Linked DNA regions of Azospirillum brasilense. The protein of the gene in region 2 interacts with the protein of the main gene of each other region in a pairwise test. Links are inferred from orthologs where the notes say so. Each region holds a gene or a part of one and is shown on either strand. Other genes may lie near its edges. The genes, in order: H1Q64_RS12975 and H1Q64_RS04255.

Evidence for each region.
Region 1: the proteins of H1Q64_RS04255 (region 2) and H1Q64_RS12975 interact in binary tests that used the Escherichia coli proteins (3 or more experiments, as listed by UniProt). The link is inferred for Azospirillum brasilense from one-to-one orthologs.

Annotation. Positions count from the first base shown.
Region 1 is NZ_CP059449.1:2,718,137-2,724,517, reverse strand. The notes cover bases 1-2,869. They hold H1Q64_RS12975 (P-II family nitrogen regulator), read right to left. Parts: upstream 1,670-2,869; coding sequence 1,331-1,669; downstream 1-1,330. Other genes in these bases: H1Q64_RS12960 (NAD(P)H-hydrate dehydratase), read left to right, coding at 2,386-2,869; glnA (type I glutamate--ammonia ligase), read right to left, coding at 1-1,058. Also shown: more of H1Q64_RS12960, read left to right, coding at 2,870-3,852; H1Q64_RS12955 (malonyl-CoA decarboxylase), read left to right, coding at 3,958-5,523; tig (trigger factor), read left to right, coding at 5,873-6,381. UniProt on the Escherichia coli protein: P-II indirectly controls the transcription of the glutamine synthetase gene (glnA). P-II prevents NR-II-catalyzed conversion of NR-I to NR-I-phosphate, the transcriptional activator of GlnA. When P-II is uridylylated to P-II-UMP, these events are reversed.
Region 2 is NZ_CP059449.1:896,346-907,767, forward strand. What follows is about bases 126-3,445. They hold H1Q64_RS04255 ([protein-PII] uridylyltransferase), read left to right. Parts: upstream 126-443; coding sequence 444-3,245; downstream 3,246-3,445. Other genes in these bases: H1Q64_RS04250 (hypothetical protein), read right to left, coding at 126-191; H1Q64_RS04260 (phosphatase PAP2 family protein), read right to left, coding at 3,268-3,445. In the rest of the region: more of H1Q64_RS04250, read right to left, coding at 1-125; more of H1Q64_RS04260, read right to left, coding at 3,446-3,846; H1Q64_RS04265 (replication protein RepA), read left to right, coding at 4,390-5,322; H1Q64_RS04270 (hypothetical protein), read right to left, coding at 5,413-5,814; H1Q64_RS04275 (ABC transporter substrate-binding protein), read right to left, coding at 6,000-7,112; H1Q64_RS04280 (ATP-binding protein), read right to left, coding at 7,295-9,808; murein biosynthesis integral membrane protein MurJ, read left to right, coding at 10,003-11,422.

The DNA.
Region 1 (6,381 bases), 1.8 Mb from region 2 along the record:
TTCGGCGAGGCGACGTACGGGATGCGGCAGGAGGCCGAACGGTTGCGGGCCGAGTAGGCCAGCAGAACCGGAGCCTCGTAGCCCGGGACCAGACGCTTGTAGGAGTTGGTCGTCGGGTTGGTGAAGGCATTCAGCGCCTTGGCGTGCTTGATGATGCCGCCGATGTAGTACAGCGCCAGTTCCGACAGGTCGGCGTACTGGTTGCCGGCGAACAGCGGCTGGCCTTCCTTCCAGATCGACTGGTGCATGTGCATGCCCGAGCCGTTGTCGCCGAAGACGGGCTTCGGCATGAAGGTCGCGGTCTTGCCGTAGGCGTGGGCGACGTTGTGCACGACGTACTTGTAGTACTGCATGTTGTCGCCGGTGCGGACCAGCGTGTCGAACTTGATGCCCAGCTCATGCTGCGAAGCGGCCACCTCGTGGTGGTGCTTCTCGACCGGCACGCCCATTTCGGCGAGCACGCTCAGCATCTCGGCGCGCAGGTCCGAGCCGCTGTCGACCGGAGCGACCGGGAAGTAGCCGCCCTTGACGCCCGGGCGGTGGCCCAGGTTGCCGTCCTCATAGTCCTTGTCGGAGGTGTACGGGCCTTCCTCCGAGTCGAACTCGTAGGACACCTTGTTCATCTCGACCTTGAACTTCACGTCGTCGAAGACGAAGAACTCGGCTTCCGGGCCGAAGTAGGCGGTGTCGCCGATGCCGGCCGACGCCATGTACTTCTCGGCGGCCTTCGCGATGCCGCGCGGGCAACGGGCGTAGGGCTGGCCGGTCGACGGCTCGTACACGTCGCAGAGGATGTTCAGCGTCGGCTGGGCCGAGAACGGGTCCATGACGGCGGTGGTCGGGTCGAGCTGGAGGATCATGTCCGACTCGTTGATCGCCTTCCAGCCGGCGATCGAGGAGCCGTCGAACATGATGCCGTCCTCGAACACGTCCTCGTCGATGGTCGAGACGTGCTGAGCGGTGTGGTGCAGCTTGCCGCGCGGGTCGGTGAAGCGGAGGTCCACGTACTTGACGTCGTGTTCCTTGATCAGGTCGAAGACCTTGCTGATGTCGGACATATCTCTTTTTCCACGCTTAAGAGGTTTGGGTCCCGCTGCGTCAAACCGACCGAGGGGCGGGTGACGGCGCTCGCGGCGGACGTTATGTCATGCCTTTCCCAAGCACACAACGTGACAGCACAAAAAGTCGCGCCCGGATGGGCATCCGCGCACGGATCGTTCCGCTCGCGGTTGCGACGGTCTGCGTCGGCCAGATCTGCGTCGGCCGGCTTTGCGTCGGTTGTGGGCGGGGCTGGTTCATGGTGGCCGGTGGTCGGGTTCTCGGGACGCGATCAGATCGCGTCGCCTCCCTTCTCGCCGGTCCGGATGCGGACAACTTCTTCCACGGGGGTGACGAAGATCTTGCCGTCGCCGATGCGGCCGGTGTGGGCGGCCTGCTGGATCGCCTCGATCGCCCGCTCCACCAGGGAGTCCTCCATCACCACCTCGATCTTCACCTTCGGCAGGAAGTCGACCACATACTCCGCGCCGCGGTACAGCTCGGTGTGCCCCTTCTGACGGCCGAAGCCCTTGGCCTCGGTGACGGTGATGCCCTTGATGCCGACTTCGTGAAGGGCTTCCTTCACTTCGTCGAGTTTGAACGGCTTAATGATGGCTTCGATCTTCTTCATGGGTCTCTCGTGTACGAGGTGCCAACGTCGGCAGGCACCGTCCACGGCTCTGCCGACAGTCCGATGTAAAGCACGTTGCGTGCCAATCGGAGCGGTTGCGATCCGGCTGCGTGGGATGCCGGGCCGCAGCGGGCCGATGCCACCGTGGGCGGCACGCGACTGCCAACGGATAGGGCGAAGTGAACAATATTTGTGCACAAGCTGCAAGCAATCCGCGCAGCCACACCCTTTCGGAGGGGCTAGTGCCGGCTTTTCAGATTGATCAATGCGGTGGAAAATAGAGCTTGACCCGACCCGTCCCTTGGGGCAAATAGGCGGCCCCGGTGGCGGTGGTAGCTCAGTTGGTAGAGCTCTCGGTTGTGGTCCGAGCGGTCGTGGGTTCGAGTCCCATCCATCGCCCCAGTCCCCCTTGACGGTGGATGCGCTTGCCTCGTGAGGAGTTCACGTCGGCGTTGCATCGATCGGAGCGGCGGGTGGGGTGTTTGCGGACGGTTCATTCCGTCCCCCGGTGGCGGTGGTAGCTCAGTTGGTAGAGCTCTCGGTTGTGGTCCGAGCGGTCGTGGGTTCGAGTCCCATCCATCGCCCCAGTTCTTCCTTCCAATTTTCGTGCCAGGCAGGCCACTCCTTTCATTCCTCCTGTGCCCGGCTATGCTGCGGCCGTCGCGGTGCTTATTGTGCCGGGTGACGGTGATGCGGGATTGCGGCGGGTGGAGGCTATGGACGAACTGCTTTCCGTGGCGGAGATGTACCGCGCCGACGCGCTGACCATGGCGGGCGGCGTGCCGGGGCCTGTTCTGATGGAAGCGGCGGGAGCCGCTGTGGTGCGCGCGGTCTGCGAGCGCTGGGCGCCGCACCCGACCGTTGTCCTGTGCGGGCCGGGCAACAACGGTGGCGACGGGTTCGTCATCGCGCGTCTTCTTCTCGAAGCGGGCTGGCCGGTGCGGCTGGCCCTGCTGGGGTCGCGCTCCGCCCTGCGCGGCGACGCTGCGGTGGCGGCCGGGCGCTGGACCGGGCCGGTGGAAGCCGCCGACCCCTGGCTGCTGGAGGGCAATCCTCTGGTGATCGATGCGCTGTTCGGGGCCGGGCTCGCCCGCCCGCTCGACGGCATGGCCAAGGAGGTCGTCGAGGCGATGGCGGGGCGCACCGTCGTCGCCGTGGACGTGCCGAGCGGCCTGCACGGCGACAGCGGCCAGGTGATGGGGGCGGCCCCGCAGGCGGCGCTGACCGTCACCTTCTTCCGCCGCAAGCCCGGCCATCTGCTCCTGCCGGGCCGGGTCCTCTGCGGGGAGGTGGTGGTCGCCGACATGGGCATTCCCGACACCGTGCTGGACGCCATCGCGCCGCAAACCCTGCTGAACGGCCCTGACCTGTGGCGGCAGCGCTACCCCTGGCCGCGGCTCGACGCGCACAAATACGCGCGGGGGCACGTCGTGGTGCTGGGCGGGGCGCGGATGACCGGCGCGGCGCGCCTGTCGGCACGGGGCGCCCTGCGCGCCGGGGCGGGGCTGGTCACGGTGGCCTGTCCGCCCGACTCGATGCCGATCTACGCCGCCGGCTCGCCCAGCCTGATCGTGACCGACGTGGCGGACCGCGCCGCCTTCGAGGCCCTGCTGGCGGACCCGCGCAAGAACGCGGTGCTGCTGGGGCCGGGGGCCGGAGTCGGAGCGGACACGCGGGGCTATGCGCTCGCCGCGCTGGGCGCTGGCAAGGCCTGCGTGCTGGACGCCGACGCGCTGACCAGCTTCGCCGAGTCGCCCGCCGACCTGCTCGACCGGCTGAACAAGCGCTGCCTGCTGACCCCGCACGAAGGGGAATTCGCACGGGTCTTCCCGGATCTCGCGGCGTCCGAAGGTGGCAAACTGACGCGCGCCCGCGCCGCTGCGGCGCGCTGCGGCGCGGTCGTCCTTTTGAAGGGTGCCGACACGGTGGTCGCGGCGCCGGATGGACGGGCCGTCATCAACGCCAACGCTCCGGCCGATCTGGCGACCGCCGGGTCGGGGGACGTGCTGGCGGGCATCGCGCTCGGGCTGATCGCCCAAGGGATGGACACGTTCGACGCCGCCTGTGCCGCGGTCTGGCTGCACGGCGAGGCGGCCAACGCCTTCGGACCGGGTCTGATCGCCGAGGATCTGCCGGACGCGCTGCCGGGGGTGTTGAGGCGGCTCAAGGCGGGGGTGCGCTGACCCGGCTTCCTCAGGGCATACATACGCCTGGACAGGGGGCTTACCCTTAAGGCCGGGCTCAAGCTATGGCTTGCCGAGAGCGCGCCCGCACGCCAGACTCTGGGTATGAGCGAGACGCCCGAGATCAAATCCGCTGAGACCCGGTCCAGCCCGTCCGTCCCGGCCCAGCCCCCCGCCATCGGGGTGGGAACACCGCCGGGCCTGCTCGACCGCACCCTGGACACGCTGCGCGCGGGCTGGCGCGAGATCGCCGCCTCCGCCCGCGGGGTGGTCGGCGCCGCGCCGCGCGCCAATCTGCCCAAGGAGGACGCGGAGCGGCTGAAGGAACAGATCGAAGCCTGCCTGGAGGGCCGAGGCGGCGAGGTGTCGGCGCGGGCGCGGGCGGCGCAGCTCGGCCGCACCTATCTGGCGCTGGACGGGCAGGGGCGGCGCAATTTCCTGATGATGCTGGCGCGCGATTTCGACGTGGACCGCGCCGCCGTCGACCGGGCGATGGCGACCTTCCAGACGGCGGGCGATCCGGTGTCGCGCGGCCATGCCGAGCGCGCCCTGCGCCGCGCGCTGGAGCCGCCCCGGCTGCGGCTGCTCACCCAGTTCAACGGTCTGCCGGAAGGGGTGAAGTTCCTGGTGGACCTGCGCGCCGAGCTGATGGAGATGGCGCGCGGCGAGCCGCTGCTCCAGGCGCTGGAGGACGATCTCAAGAGTCTGCTGCGCAACTGGTTCGACGTCGGCTTCCTGGAAATGCGTCGGATCACCTGGGACAGCCCGGCCTCGCTCCTGGAAAAGCTCATCAAGTACGAGGCGGTGCACGAGATCAGCGGTTGGCGGGACCTGAAGGACCGCCTCGACTCCGACCGCCGCTGCTTCGCCTTCTTCCACCCGCGCATGCCGAACGAGCCGCTGATCTTCGTCGAGGTGGCGCTGGTCCAGGGCATGTCGGACAACGTCCAGGCGCTGCTCGACCCCTCCGCCCCGGTTTGCGACCCGAAGAGCGCCGACAGCGCCATCTTCTATTCCATCTCCAACGCCCAGGTGGGGCTGGCGGGAATCAGCTTCGGCAACTTCCTCATCAAGCGGGTGGTGGACGGGCTGACCGGCGAGTTCCCCAACATCAAATGCTTCGCCACCCTGTCGCCGATTCCCGGCTTCCGCCGCTGGCTGGACCGGGAACTGGCCGAGCGCGGCGATTCGCTGCTCAGCCCGCCCGAGGCGGAACGCATCGCCGAGGCCATGACCAGTCATCCGGGAAACGGCGAATCGGAGACGGACAGCGACGCGGACGAGCGCCCGGTGCTGGCCGGAGCCCTGGCTCTGCCCTCCTGGCACGCCGACGAGGAGCTTCAAAAACAGCTTCGCGGCCCGTTGATGCGGCTGTGCGCGCACTACTTGACGACGGCGCGCGCGTCGGACCGCCGCAGCGAAAGGCCGGGCGCGGCGCCGGCGCGGGCGCTCGATCCGGTCGCGCACTTCCACCTCAGCAACGGGGCCCGCATGGAGCGGCTGAACTGGCTGGGCGACCGTTCGGCCAAGGGGCTGCGGCAGTCCTGCGGGATGATGATCAACTACCGTTACAAGCTGGGCGAGATCGACGCCAACCACGAGGCGTACCGGGGGGAGGGCAAGGTCAACGCTTCCTCCTCCATCCGGTCGTTGGGGAAGGGGGGCGGATGAGGCGGCTTGCCGTTCGCCGGGGCGCTTCCCTCGGGGCTTTCCGGGCCACCCACCAATGGCGTGCGGAACGGCGCCCATTTTGCCTGTTTGCGGCGCGAACCCTGTGCTATAGAGCGGACTTCGCCGGCAGTCCGTCGGGTGTTCCGCACCCGTCGCGGGCTGTCTATGCCATTGCGGGCGTGGCGGAACTGGTAGACGCGCCGGATTTAGGTTCCGGTGACTTCGGTCGTGGGGGTTCGAGTCCCTTCGCCCGCACCATGGCAACAGCTTGGACCGCATGGGAACACACGGTTTCGGGCCGCCCGGACGGGCGCCGCCGGGCCGGACAACGAGATAGGCTTTCGTTCCGATGAACATCACCGAGACCAGCGCCGACGGCCTGAAGCGCGAGTACAAGGTCGTCATTTCCGCCCAGGATATCGAACAGAAGGTGCAGGGCCGGCTCGAAGAGCTGCGCCGGACGGTGCAGCTCCCCGGCTTCCGTCCGGGCAAGGTGCCGGTTGCCGTGATCAAGCAGCGCTACGGCGGCAGCGTGCTGGCCGAGGCTCTGGAGGATGCGATCGCCGACAGCTCGCGCCAGGCGCTGAACGAGCGCGGCCTGCGCATCGCCATGCAGCCGAAGATCAACGTCGAGAAGTACGAGGACGGCGGCGACCTATCCTACACCATGGGCGTCGAGCTTCTGCCGGACATCGAGCCGGGCGATCTCAGCGGCCTGGAGCTTGAGAAGCCGGTCGCCACGGTCGAGGATTCGGCCGTCGACGAGGCGCTGACCCGTCTGGCCTCCGCCCATTCGGTGCAGGCCCCGGTCACCGAGGACCGCGCGGCCGAGACGGGCGACATCGCCGTGATCGACTT
Region 2 (11,422 bases):
GCGTCGGTGGCGGTGCCGCAGATCTCGAACAAAAGCGCGTCGCCGATGGAGCCGGGGCACAGCGCCAGGGCGTGCACCAGCCAGGCCATCAGCTCGGCCGGGGTGTGACGCGGCAGACCGCGCTCCGCCAGGGTCAGGGCGTTCCCGAGGTTCGCCAGCTCCCGCCGTGCCGTTCCGGGGTTCGGGATCATCAATGGCCTCCCTCGCGCGTGTCTCACGGACGACTCCTTACCTCTTTGGAATGGAGCGCGTCAGTGACGGCCATCACAGCACGGCCGTTCCAGCACAGCCGTCACAGCAGCGCTCCCAGTTGGATCATGCAGGAAACAGACGGCAGCCTCTTTTGGTGTGCCGCGTGCGAATTATCCTCTTTCCCGTTATAGTCGGGACGCCGCACGGTTCGTCGCACCCCTAGCATCCCTGGGAAGGCTCACGTTTTGTCGATGCTCTCCACCCGCGCCGCCTCCGCCGACGCGTCCGACGCCAAGGACGCCGGCACCGCCAACATCCCCAACAAGCGCGCGATCCTGTCCCGGCGCAAGCTGGCGGAGGATCTGGAGAAGCTGGTGGCGGAGCATGGGACCGGCGACAAGCTGCGCCCCGCCCTGATCGCCCGACTGCGCGGCGCGCTGAACGACGGGCGGGCGGAGGTGCGCGCCCGCTTCGAGGCCAAGGGATCGGGTGAGGACTGCGTGCGGCAGAACTGCTACCTCGCCGACGGGGTGGTGCGTTCGCTGGCCGACCTCACGGTCACCCACATCTTCCCCTCGCCCAACCCGACCTCCGGCGAGGTGTTCGACATCGTCGCCACCGGCGGCTATGGCCGGGGCGAGCTGGCCCCCTTCTCCGACATCGACCTGCTGTTCCTGCTGCCCTACAAGCGCACCCCGCGGGTGGAGCAGGTGGTGGAGTACATGCTCTACATCCTGTGGGACCTCGGGCTGAAGGTCGGTCACGCCGTGCGCAGCGTCGACGACTGCATCCGCCAGTCCAAGGCCGACGTGACCATCCGCACCGCCATCCTGGAATCCCGCTACCTCTGGGGCCCGCGCAAGCTGTTCACCGAGCTGCGCCGCCGCTTCGACCGCGAGGTGGTGGCCGGCACCGGGCCGGAATTCGTCGAGGCCAAGCTGGCCGAGCGCGACAACCGCCACCTGAAGCTGGGCGACAGCCGCTACGTGCTGGAACCCAACCTGAAGGACGGCAAGGGCGGCCTGCGCGACCTGCAGACGCTGTTCTGGATCGCCAAGTACCTCTACCGCGTGGAGGACGTCGACGATCTGGTCGGCAAGAAGGTGCTGCTGCCGGAGGAGGCGCAGCGCTTCGCCAAGGCGCAGAACTTCCTGTGGACCGCGCGCTGCCATCTGCATTACCTGACCGGTCGCATGGAGGACCGGATGACCTTCGACGTCCAGACGTCGATCGGCAACCGCATGGGCTACACCGACCACGCCGGGACCAAGGGCGTGGAGCGCTTCATGAAGCATTACTTCCTGGTCGCCAAGGACGTGGGCGACCTGACCCGCATCTTCTGCGCGGCGCTGGAGGCGGAATCGAAGCGCCCGCCCAAGTTCAACATCCTGCGGCTGGCCGCACTCGCCCGCCGCAAGGACGTGGACGGCTTCGTGGTGGACGGCGAGCGGCTGAACGTCCGCAACGACCGCCAGTTCAAGGACGAGCCGCTGGACATGATCCGGCTGTTCCACACCGCCCAGCAGAATGACATCGACATCCACCCCAACGCGCTGCGCGCCATCACGCGCTCGCTGTCGGTGGTGGGGCCGAAGCTGCGCGCCGACCTGGAGGCCAACCGGCTGTTCCTGGAGATCCTGACCGGCCGCAAGGACCCGGAGATCACGCTGCGCCGCATGAACGAGGCCGGGGTGCTGGCCCGCTTCATCCCCGACTTCGGCCGGGTGGTCGCGCAGATGCAGTACGACATGTACCACGTCTACACGGTGGACGAGCACACGCTGTTCGCTCTCGGCATCCTGCACAAGATCGAGATGGGCGAGCTGACCGACGAGCTGCCGCTGTCGTCGGAGGTGATCCACAAGGTGGTGTCGCGACGCGCGCTCTACGTCGCCGTGCTGCTGCACGACATCGCCAAGGGCCGCGGCGGCGACCATTCCGTCCTCGGCGCGCGGGTGGCGGAGAAGCTGTGCCCGCGGCTCGGCCTGACGGCGGAGGAGACGGAGACGGTGGCCTGGCTGGTGCGCTGGCACCTCGCCATGTCCTACACCGCCTTCAAGCGCGACCTGGAGGACGACAAGACGGTGCGCGACTTCGTCTCGCTCGTCCAGTCGCCGGAGCGGCTGCGCCTGCTGCTGGTTCTGACCGTGGCGGACATCCGGGCGGTCGGGCCGCAGCGCTGGAACAACTGGAAGGCCACGCTGCTGCGCGAGCTGTACAACCGCTCGGAGGAGGTGATGTCCGGCGGCCTGTCGGTCGAAGGGCGCGGGCGCCGCATTCAGGCCGCCCAGGCGGCGCTGCGGGCCGAGCTGTCCGACTTCGACGATGCCGATTTCGAACGGCATCTCGCGCTCGGCTACCCGGCCTACTGGCTGGCCTTCGACGCGGAGACGCTGGGCCGGCAGGCGCGGCTGGTCCGGGAGGCGCTGCGCGACGAACGGCCGCTGACCGTCAACACGCGCATCGACCGCGGCCGGGCGATCACCGAGGTGACGATCTTCGCCACCGACCACCACGGCCTGTTCTCCCGCCTCGCCGGGGCGCTGGCGGCGGCGGGGGCGGACATCGTCGACGCCCGCATCTTCACGATGACCAACGGCATGGCGCTGGACGTCTTCACCGTGCAGGACGCGGCGGGCGGCGGCGCCTTCGAGAGCGGCGACAAGCTCGCCAAGCTGTCGGTGATGATCGAGAAGGTGCTGTCCGGCCAGTTGAAGCCGCTGCACGACCTGACCAAGCGCAAGGCCCCGCACGCCAGCCGCACCCGCGTCTTCCACGTGCCGCCGCGCGTGCTGATCGACAACAACGCCTCCACCACCCACACGGTGATCGAGGTCAACGGGCGCGACCGCCCCGGCCTGCTCTACGACCTGACCCGCGCGCTGACCAACCTGACCCTGCAGATCTCGTCGGCGAAGATCTCGACCTACGGGGAGAAGGCCATCGACGTCTTCTATGTGAAGGACGTCTTCGGCCTGAAGGTCACCCACGAGAGCAAGCTGGCCCAGATCCGCGAGCGGCTGCTGCACGCGCTCGCCGATCCGGCGGGGTGAGGACGGGGGTGACGCCCGTTCCTCAGGACAGTTGGTCCTCCACCCAGCCGTCGATCACTTCGGCGGCCAGACCGGCCAGCACGCCCGTCGCCATGCCGGCGGCGTAGTCGGACGCCCAGTGCCGTTCGGTGGCGAGGCTCGACCAGCCCACCGCCGCGGCGAAGCCCAGGCTGACCATGGTCGCCGAGGACAGGCCGCGGTTCAGCCCGACCGCCGTGGTCAGCGCTGACATGTTGATGGCGTGGCCGGAGGGGAAGGAGGCGTGCTTGCCGTCGGCCTTGCCCCAGCGGCTGGGGTCGCGGCCCTCGTTCGGGCGGGCGCGGCAGACGACGCGCTTGATCCCCTTGCCGGCCACCGTCCCCAGCGCGATGGCGAGCAACCCCTGTCGGGCGAGGCGCGACCAGCCCGGCTTATTCATGCCCAGCCCGGCGGCCCACAGCGCCCCCAGCGCCGGCATCAGCACCATGCGGGAGCTGGGCACCTGGAGCCCGTCGCGCAGAGCCGGCACCTCCGCGCCCAGGGCGACGGCCTTGCGGCGGGCGGTTCCGTCCAGCACGTTCACGCCGTCCAGAACGCGGTCCGTGAAACCCTCGTCGCTCATCTCGCGGATCTCCCAAAGCACGCCCCCAATCACCGCGGAGGCCAAGCGTAAACAGCCGCGCTGGCGTTTCGTGCCCGCATGGCCCCGCAAGGCAGAAGTGCCCGGCGCGGAGGGGCGCCGCCTTGGCAATCGCCGACCATGCCGCTTCCCCTCACCCGCCGAGGAGAGGGAGGAGTCGGCGATTGCCAAACCGGCCCACCGTGGCGCCTTGGCAATCGCCGACCGCCGGCCCAGACATCGGCCAGACATCGCCAAGATCACCCATGAAATCCCGAGTCGCGACTCGCCCGCTCCACTCCGCCTTGGCAATCGCCGACCAATGCCCGAGTCGTCCCGAGTCACCGATGATTCCCACACGGTCCCTTGGCGAACGCCGACGAGTCTTCTGGCAATCGCCGACGCACCCCCGAGTCGTCCCCAGGCAATCGCCGACCTAGCAAATAGACTCCAGCAATTAGGTCTCAATTAGCCTCGTCGGCGATCGCCAAATGGACTCTCCGGGCGGTGCATGATCGACTGCAGGCAGAATGGACGGGGGGACCTATGGGCGACGTGCACCAACTCATCATGACGCATGGCCGGCGCGAGGCACGGAACCTCGTGGACCCGAAGCGGGCCAGCGTCGTCGATGTCGCGGCGGCGGTGCTGGAGGACGAGTCCAACGCGCTGGGCATCACCTACTCCGGCTTCTGCCTGACCAGCCTGCCCCACCGGAAGCTGGCGCCGGACGCCGAATGGCGCCGCGACCAGGGCCGCGTCACCCTGCTGGTGGAACCGGGCAAGGAGCGCAAGCGAGACGGCAGCCTGATGCCGGTCGGCGTCCCCTACGGCGCCAAGGCGCGGCTGATCCTGCTCTATCTCCAGACCCGCGCCATCCAGGACAACAGCCGCGAGATCGAGCTGGGCCGCTCGATGAACGACTGGCTCGACCGCATGGGCGTCTCGGCCGGCGGGTCCACCTACAAGGCGGTGCAGGAGCAGGCGACCCGCATCAACCTGTGCCGCCTGACCTTCTTCTGGGACAAGGATGGGGCCGAGGGCTTCGCCAAGGAGAACATCGTCAACGGCGGCATCCGCCTGCGCGACGACGACGGCCAGGGCACCCTGTGGCGCGAGACGGTGCAACTGTCGGAAACCTTCTTCGCCGCGCTGAAGCGCTCCCCTGTCCCGATCTGGGAGCCGGCGATCCGCCACATCGGCGGCTGCTCGATGGCGATCGACGTCTATGTCTGGCTGGCCTACCGGCTGCATGTGCTGCGCGACCCGATTCCGGTGACCTGGAAGGCGCTCTTCACCCAGTTCGGCGGCGGCTACAAGGAGCTGAAGCACTTCAAGCCGGAGTTCCGCGTGGCGCTTGATCTGGCGCTGGCCGTCTACGAGGCGGCGCGGGTGGAGTTCTCCGACACCGGCGTCCTGCTCTACCCCTCGCCCCCGCCGATTCCGGAGCGCAAGATCCTCCCCGCCGCGCGCGGGTGAGTCGGCGGCAGGCAAGTCGGCGATTGCCAACCCACCCGGCTCCGGAATCGGAGTCGGCGATTGCCAGAGTCCCAGCGGCCGAGGCGACGCCTACCCCGCCTTGAAGGCCTGCACGTTGACGCCTTCCCGCGTGTAGACCTGCATCGGGCGGCAGCTCTCGTCCATCTTGACGATGAGGACGCCGGCCTTGTCGCGCGGATAGAGCCACATCTCGTACTGCGACACCCGCGCGCTCGGCCCGGTGCGCGCTTCGCTGTAGATCGCGGCCCGGAACTGCCCGACCGGAATCCCCTCCCCGGCCAGAACGGAGGCGACGGGACGGTTGCAGGGTCCCTTCACCATGCCATCCAACGCCGCCACCGCTCCAGGCGCGGGCTCCGCGGTGCGCGGCGGCCCCAGCGAGGCGCAGGCGCCGAGGCCGAGAAGGCCGGCGCACAGGATTATCCCGGCGGTCCTGCGATTGCGCGAACGGCGTCCGGCGTGGCGATGCATCGCGGTCTCCCTGCCCAATGGCGGTGTTCGGTTACCTCTGCGCAAACACGGCAGCGGGGAAAAAGGTTCGTGCCGGCCCTTGGCAATCGCCGACCATCGAGAATCAGGCGGGCCGAGAATCGGACGGGCAGAAAAAAGGCGGGGCACCGTGGCCCCGCCTTCCTTTCCGAATCGGCCGGATGGACTCAGTCCACCTGGACCTTCTCGCCGTTCTTCCAGGCCCAGAACACATAGCCCGGCTGCTTCAGGTCGCCCTTGTCGTCGAAGGACAGCGACCCGACCACCGTGTCGAAGGACGGGCCGGCGCGCAGCGCCTTCGCCACGGCGTCGGACTTGGCGCTGTTGGCCTTCTGCACGGCCTCGGCGTAGGTCTGCACCGCGGCGTAGGCGAACAGGGTGAAGCCGTCGGTGCGGATGTTCTTGGCCTGCAGGGCCTCGACCACCGGCTTGGCGGCGGGGTTGCGCTGCGGGTCGGGAGAGAAGGTGAACAGCGTGCCTTCCGCCGTATCGCCGGCGATGTTCCAGTAGGACTGCGGCTGGATGCCGTCGGCGCCGATGATCTGCGGGCGGAACTGCTGGTCCGCCGCCTGACGGGCGATCAGACCCAGCTCCTGATCGTAGCCGCCGTAATAGAGCACGTCCACGCCGTCCGACTTCAGCCGGGTGATGAGTGCGGAATAGTCCTTCTCGCCGGCGGTGATGCTGGTGAAGGCGGCCTCGGTGATGCCGGCGGCGTTCAGGCGGCGCTTCACGTCGTCGGCGAGGCCCTGGCCGTAGGCCTGCTTGTCGTGGACGATGGCGACCTTCTTGCCCTTGTAGCGGTCGGCGATCAGCTTGGCCGCCACCTCGCCCTGCTGGTCGTCGCGGCCGCAGACGCGGAAGACGTTCTTCAGGCCGCGGTCGGTGAGCTGCGGGCTGGTCGCGGTGGGGGAGATCATCACGATCCCCTCCTCGCCGTAGACGTTGGAGGCGGCGATGGAGGCACCGGAGCAGACATGGCCGATCACCGCGGCGACGTTCTGGCTCACCAGCTTGTTGGCGGCGGCCACCGCCTGCTTGGCGTCGCAGGCGTCGTCGGCGATGGTCAGGACCAGCTTCTGCCCGAGCAGCCCGCCCTTGGCGTTGATGTCGGCCACGGCGGCCTCGACGCCGGCACGGGTCTGCTCGCCATAGGCGGCGGCGGCGCCGGTCATCGGACCGGCCAGCGCGATGGTGATGTCGGCCTGGGCGGCCCCGGCCCACAGGCCGGCCCCCAGGGCGACGGCGGCGGCGGTCACAGCCAGCTTCGCACGGATCATGGGTGGATTCCTCTCTCCGGGAACAGGTTCTTTTTGTCGAACGCTTTCGGGTCGGAGACCGCGGACGCTGCCTCCGAAACAGGCAAACAAGCAAAGGGACGGGTTCGACGCAATGGGCAAACAGGCACGGGCTGCCGCACGCCCGGCGCATGACACGGCCTTTAGAATGGCGAAGGGTTGGTTCAGTCGACCAATTCGCGCGACGCCGCGCCGGACGGCGTGGCTAGCGCCGGCGGGGCCAGCGCGGCCGGGGCCAGGGCCAGTGCGATGGCCCGACGCAGATCGTCGGCCAGGACGGGCTTGTGCAGGATGCTGAACTTGCCGGCCTCGGCCTCCGCCAGACGCTCCGGGGCGGTGTCGCCGGTTACCAGGATGCCAGGGATCGGGCGCTTCGACCGCCGCCGCACCTCACGGATGGTTTCTGTGCCGGTGTGCCCCTCGCCCAGCCGGTAATCGGCGACGATCACGTCCGGATCGGGGTGACGGCGCAAAGCCTCCACCGCCTCGCCGAAGCTGGCGGCGGGAAACACCTCGTGCCCCCATTGCCGGATCATCGCGCACAGCCCCTCGCGCACGATGGGGTCGTCCTCGACCACCAGCACGCGGGCGCCGGCCCGCATGCGGGCGGTCACGGGGAAGTCCTCCGGCAGCGTCTCGGCCGGGACGGGGGGATCGGCGAGCGGCACCTCCACCCGGAAGACCGACCCCCGCCCCGGTTCGGAGCGCAGGCTGATCGGGTGGTTCAGCATGCCGGTCAGCCGGCGCACCACGGCGAGCCCCAGCCCCAGCCCCTGGTCGCGGTCGCGGCTGGCGTTCCCGACCTGAACGAACTCCTGGAAGATGTCCTCCTGCCGGTCGGTGGGGATGCCGATGCCGGTGTCCCACACCTCGATCCGCAGCACCGCGCCGCGCCGCCGGCAACCGACCAGGATGCGCCCGCGGTTGGTGTAGCGCAGCGCGTTCTCGACAAGGTTCTGCAGGATGCGGCCGAGCAGCATCGGGTCGCTGTCCACATGGGCGCCGCAGGGCATGATGTGCAGCAGCAGCCCCTTGCGCACCGCCACCGGACGGCTGTTGGCGGTGATGCGGTCCAGCAGGTCGGTCACCGGGAAGACCGTGCGCTTCGGCTCGACCGCCCCGGCCTCCAGCCGCGACACGTCGAGCAGCCCGTCGAGCAGCATCTTCAGGGCGCCCAGCGCGCGGTCCATGGTGGTCAGGATCTTGCGCATGGCGGGGTCTGTGGCGCGGGTGGACAGCGCCTCCATCAGCAGCATCAGCGACTGCACGGGCTGGCGCAGGTCGTGGCTGGCCGCCGCCAGGAACTTCGACTTGCCGATGTTGGCGCGGTCGGCCTCCCGCCGCGCCTCGGCCAGCGCGGCCTGGGCGGTCTTGTGCTCGGTGATGTCACGGACGGTGGCGATCACGCTGACCAGCCTCCCCCCGGCGCCGCGCACTGGCGAGGCGCGCAGCTCCAGCCAGACCTCCGGTGCACCGGGACCCGCGGCACCGCCGGGACGCAGGAACTCCGCGCTCATGTCCCCGGCGTCCTCGGCGCCGTCGCACAGCGGGCCCAGCCCCGCCTCGTCCCCCATCAGCCCGGCCAGCACCTCCCGCGCGGCGCGCCCGTCGGCGGCGCCGGGGCCGATCCCCATCAGCCGGGAAAAGGCGGGGTTGGTGTAGACCACCGGCACGCCCGGCCGGGTGGCGTCGGCGATCAGGATGCCGTCGCCGCTCCATTCCATCGCACGGTTGCGGATGCGCAGCGCCCGGTCGCCGTGGCGCCGCCGCTGAAGCTCCACCAGGAAGGCGGTGGTGAACAGCAGGATCACCGCGGTGGCGGCGGCGGCCCAGATGATGGAATAGAAGCGGTTCTGCCGCCACGCGCCGAACACCGTCTCCACCGACTCGCCGACCACCGTCATCAGCGGGTAGTCGGCGGAGGCGCGGAAGGCGTAGATGCGCTCGACCCCGTCCACCGGGCTGACGACGCGATGGTGCCGGACCGTTCCGCTGCCGGCCTCCGGCCACAGACCGGAGCCCCGGAAGCTGCGCCCGAACACCTGATCCTGAAGGGCTTGGCGGGCCAGCAGGGGGCCGTCCGCGCGGGCAATGGCGACCGAGCTGTCGCGCGGCAGGTCCAACCGGCCATAGAAGCGGGAGAAGATCTCCGCCGGGACGTCCACCACGGCGACGCCGCGAAACGCCCCGTCCGGCCCCTCCAGCCGGCGCGACACCGGGATGAACACGTCCGACGTGCCCGGGCTGACGAAGGGCAGCCCGATGACGAAGCCCTTCTGATTCCCCTTCCGGTGGGCGTTCGACTTGTGCCGGGCGAACTCCTCCCACTCCAGCACTGGATTGCGGGTGGTGGTCCGCCCCAAGCCCATGGACAGCCAGCTGTTCGCGTCGTAAATCCGGATGGAGGCGGCCAAGCCTTCCTCGAACGACCGCCGGGTGGGAATCAGGAGCGGAATGTCCTTTTCGACATGGGAGGCGACGTCGATCAGAAGATCGTCCAGCCGGCGGAAGGTGGCGATGGCCTGTTCCTCGACCAGCTGCGCCATCGCCGCCGTGTGCTGGCGGGTCGTCTGGTCGAGGAAGCGTTCCTCGCGGTCGATGCGGGTCAGCAGCGTCCACCACAGCGCCGCGATGGCGACGGCGACCGCAACGGCGGGAAGAACGAGACGAGCCTCCATCCCCCGCGGAAAAGCGATCCTTCGTCGCACTGCCGACCTCAAACACTGCCTAATGGTCATTATGCGCCAGCCGACTTCCCCCTTCAATGGACAAACCGGCGACCAATGATACAGGAAATAGAGAGCAATCAAACTTTTGCGGGTTCTTTGGTACCGCCGCCGCAAGGATCGGCGCCGAACGGGACGGTCGGCGGATGAGTTTCGCCCGCGCCATCGCAACCGTCGGCAGCCTGACGCTGCTGAGCCGGCTGGCCGGCTTCGCCCGCGACATTCTGACCGCGGCGGTGCTCGGCGCCGGGCCGGTGGCCGACGCCTTCTTCGTGGCGCTGAAACTGCCCAACTTCTTCCGCCGCCTGTTCGCGGAGGGGGCCTTCAGCGTCGCCTTCGTCCCGCTGTTCGCGGCGGAGCTTCAGCGCAACGGCCGCGCCGCCGCGGTGGCCTTCGCCGAGCAGGCGCTGGCGATCCTGCTGACGGTGCTGCTGCCCTTCACCGCCCTGGCCATCCTGGGGATGCCCGCGCTGATGCACGTCCTGGCGCCGGGCTTCGTCGACGAGCCGGCGAAGTTCGCGCTGGCCGTCGACATGGCGCGGCTGACCTTTCCCTATCTGACGCTGATTTCGCTGGTGGCGCTGCTGGGCGGCGTGCTGAACGCGCTGGACCGCTTCGGCCCCTTCGCCGCCGCCCCCATCGCCTTCAACCTGACGCTGATCGCCGCCTTGCTGACCGCGCCGCGGCTGGGGCTGGAGCCGGGGCGGGCGATGGCCGCGGCGGTGACGCTGTCGGGCGTGGTGCAGCTGGTCTGGATGGGATGGGCCTGCCGGGCGGCGGGGGTGACGCTGCGCCTGACCCTGCCGCGGATGACCGAGGGGATGCGCCGCCTGTTCCGGCTGGTCGGGCCGGGGGCCATCGGCGCCGGGGTCATGCAGATCAACCTGTTCCTGAACGTCGTACTGGCCTCGCTGCTGCCGTCGGGGGCGGTGTCCTTCCTCTATTACGCCGACCGGCTGAACCAGATGCCGCTGGGCGTCATCGGCATCGCCATCGGCACCGCGCTCTTGCCCGTGCTCGCCCGCCACGCCGCGGCGGGGGACGAGCGGATGGTCCGCCACTACCTCAGCCGCGCTTTGGAATTCAGCCTGCTGCTCGGCCTGCCGGCCGCGGTGGCGCTGGGGGTGGCCGGGGCGCCCATCGTCTCGGTGCTGTTCGAGCGCGGCGCCTTCGGCCCGGCGGAGGCGCAGGCGACGGCCTGGGCGCTGGGCGCCTACGCAATTGGCATCCCCGCCCATGTGATCGTCAAGGCGCTGAACGCCGCCTTCTTCGCCCGCCAGGACACGGCGACCCCGGTGCGCGTCGCCGTGGTGGTGACGGTGGCCAACCTGGCGCTGGGCATCGCGCTGATGCCGGTGTTGGGGCATGTGGGGATCGCGCTGGCGACGGGGCTGACCGCCTGGTTGAACCTCGCCCTGCTGGCCCACGCGCTACGCCGCCGCGGATTCCTGCAGCTGGACGGGCGCTTCCTCGGCCGCGCGCCGCGCATCGCCGCGGCGGCGCTGGGAATGGGGGCGGCGCTGCTGGCCGGCGCGTCGGCCTTGGCGCCGTGGCTGGAGGCGGCGT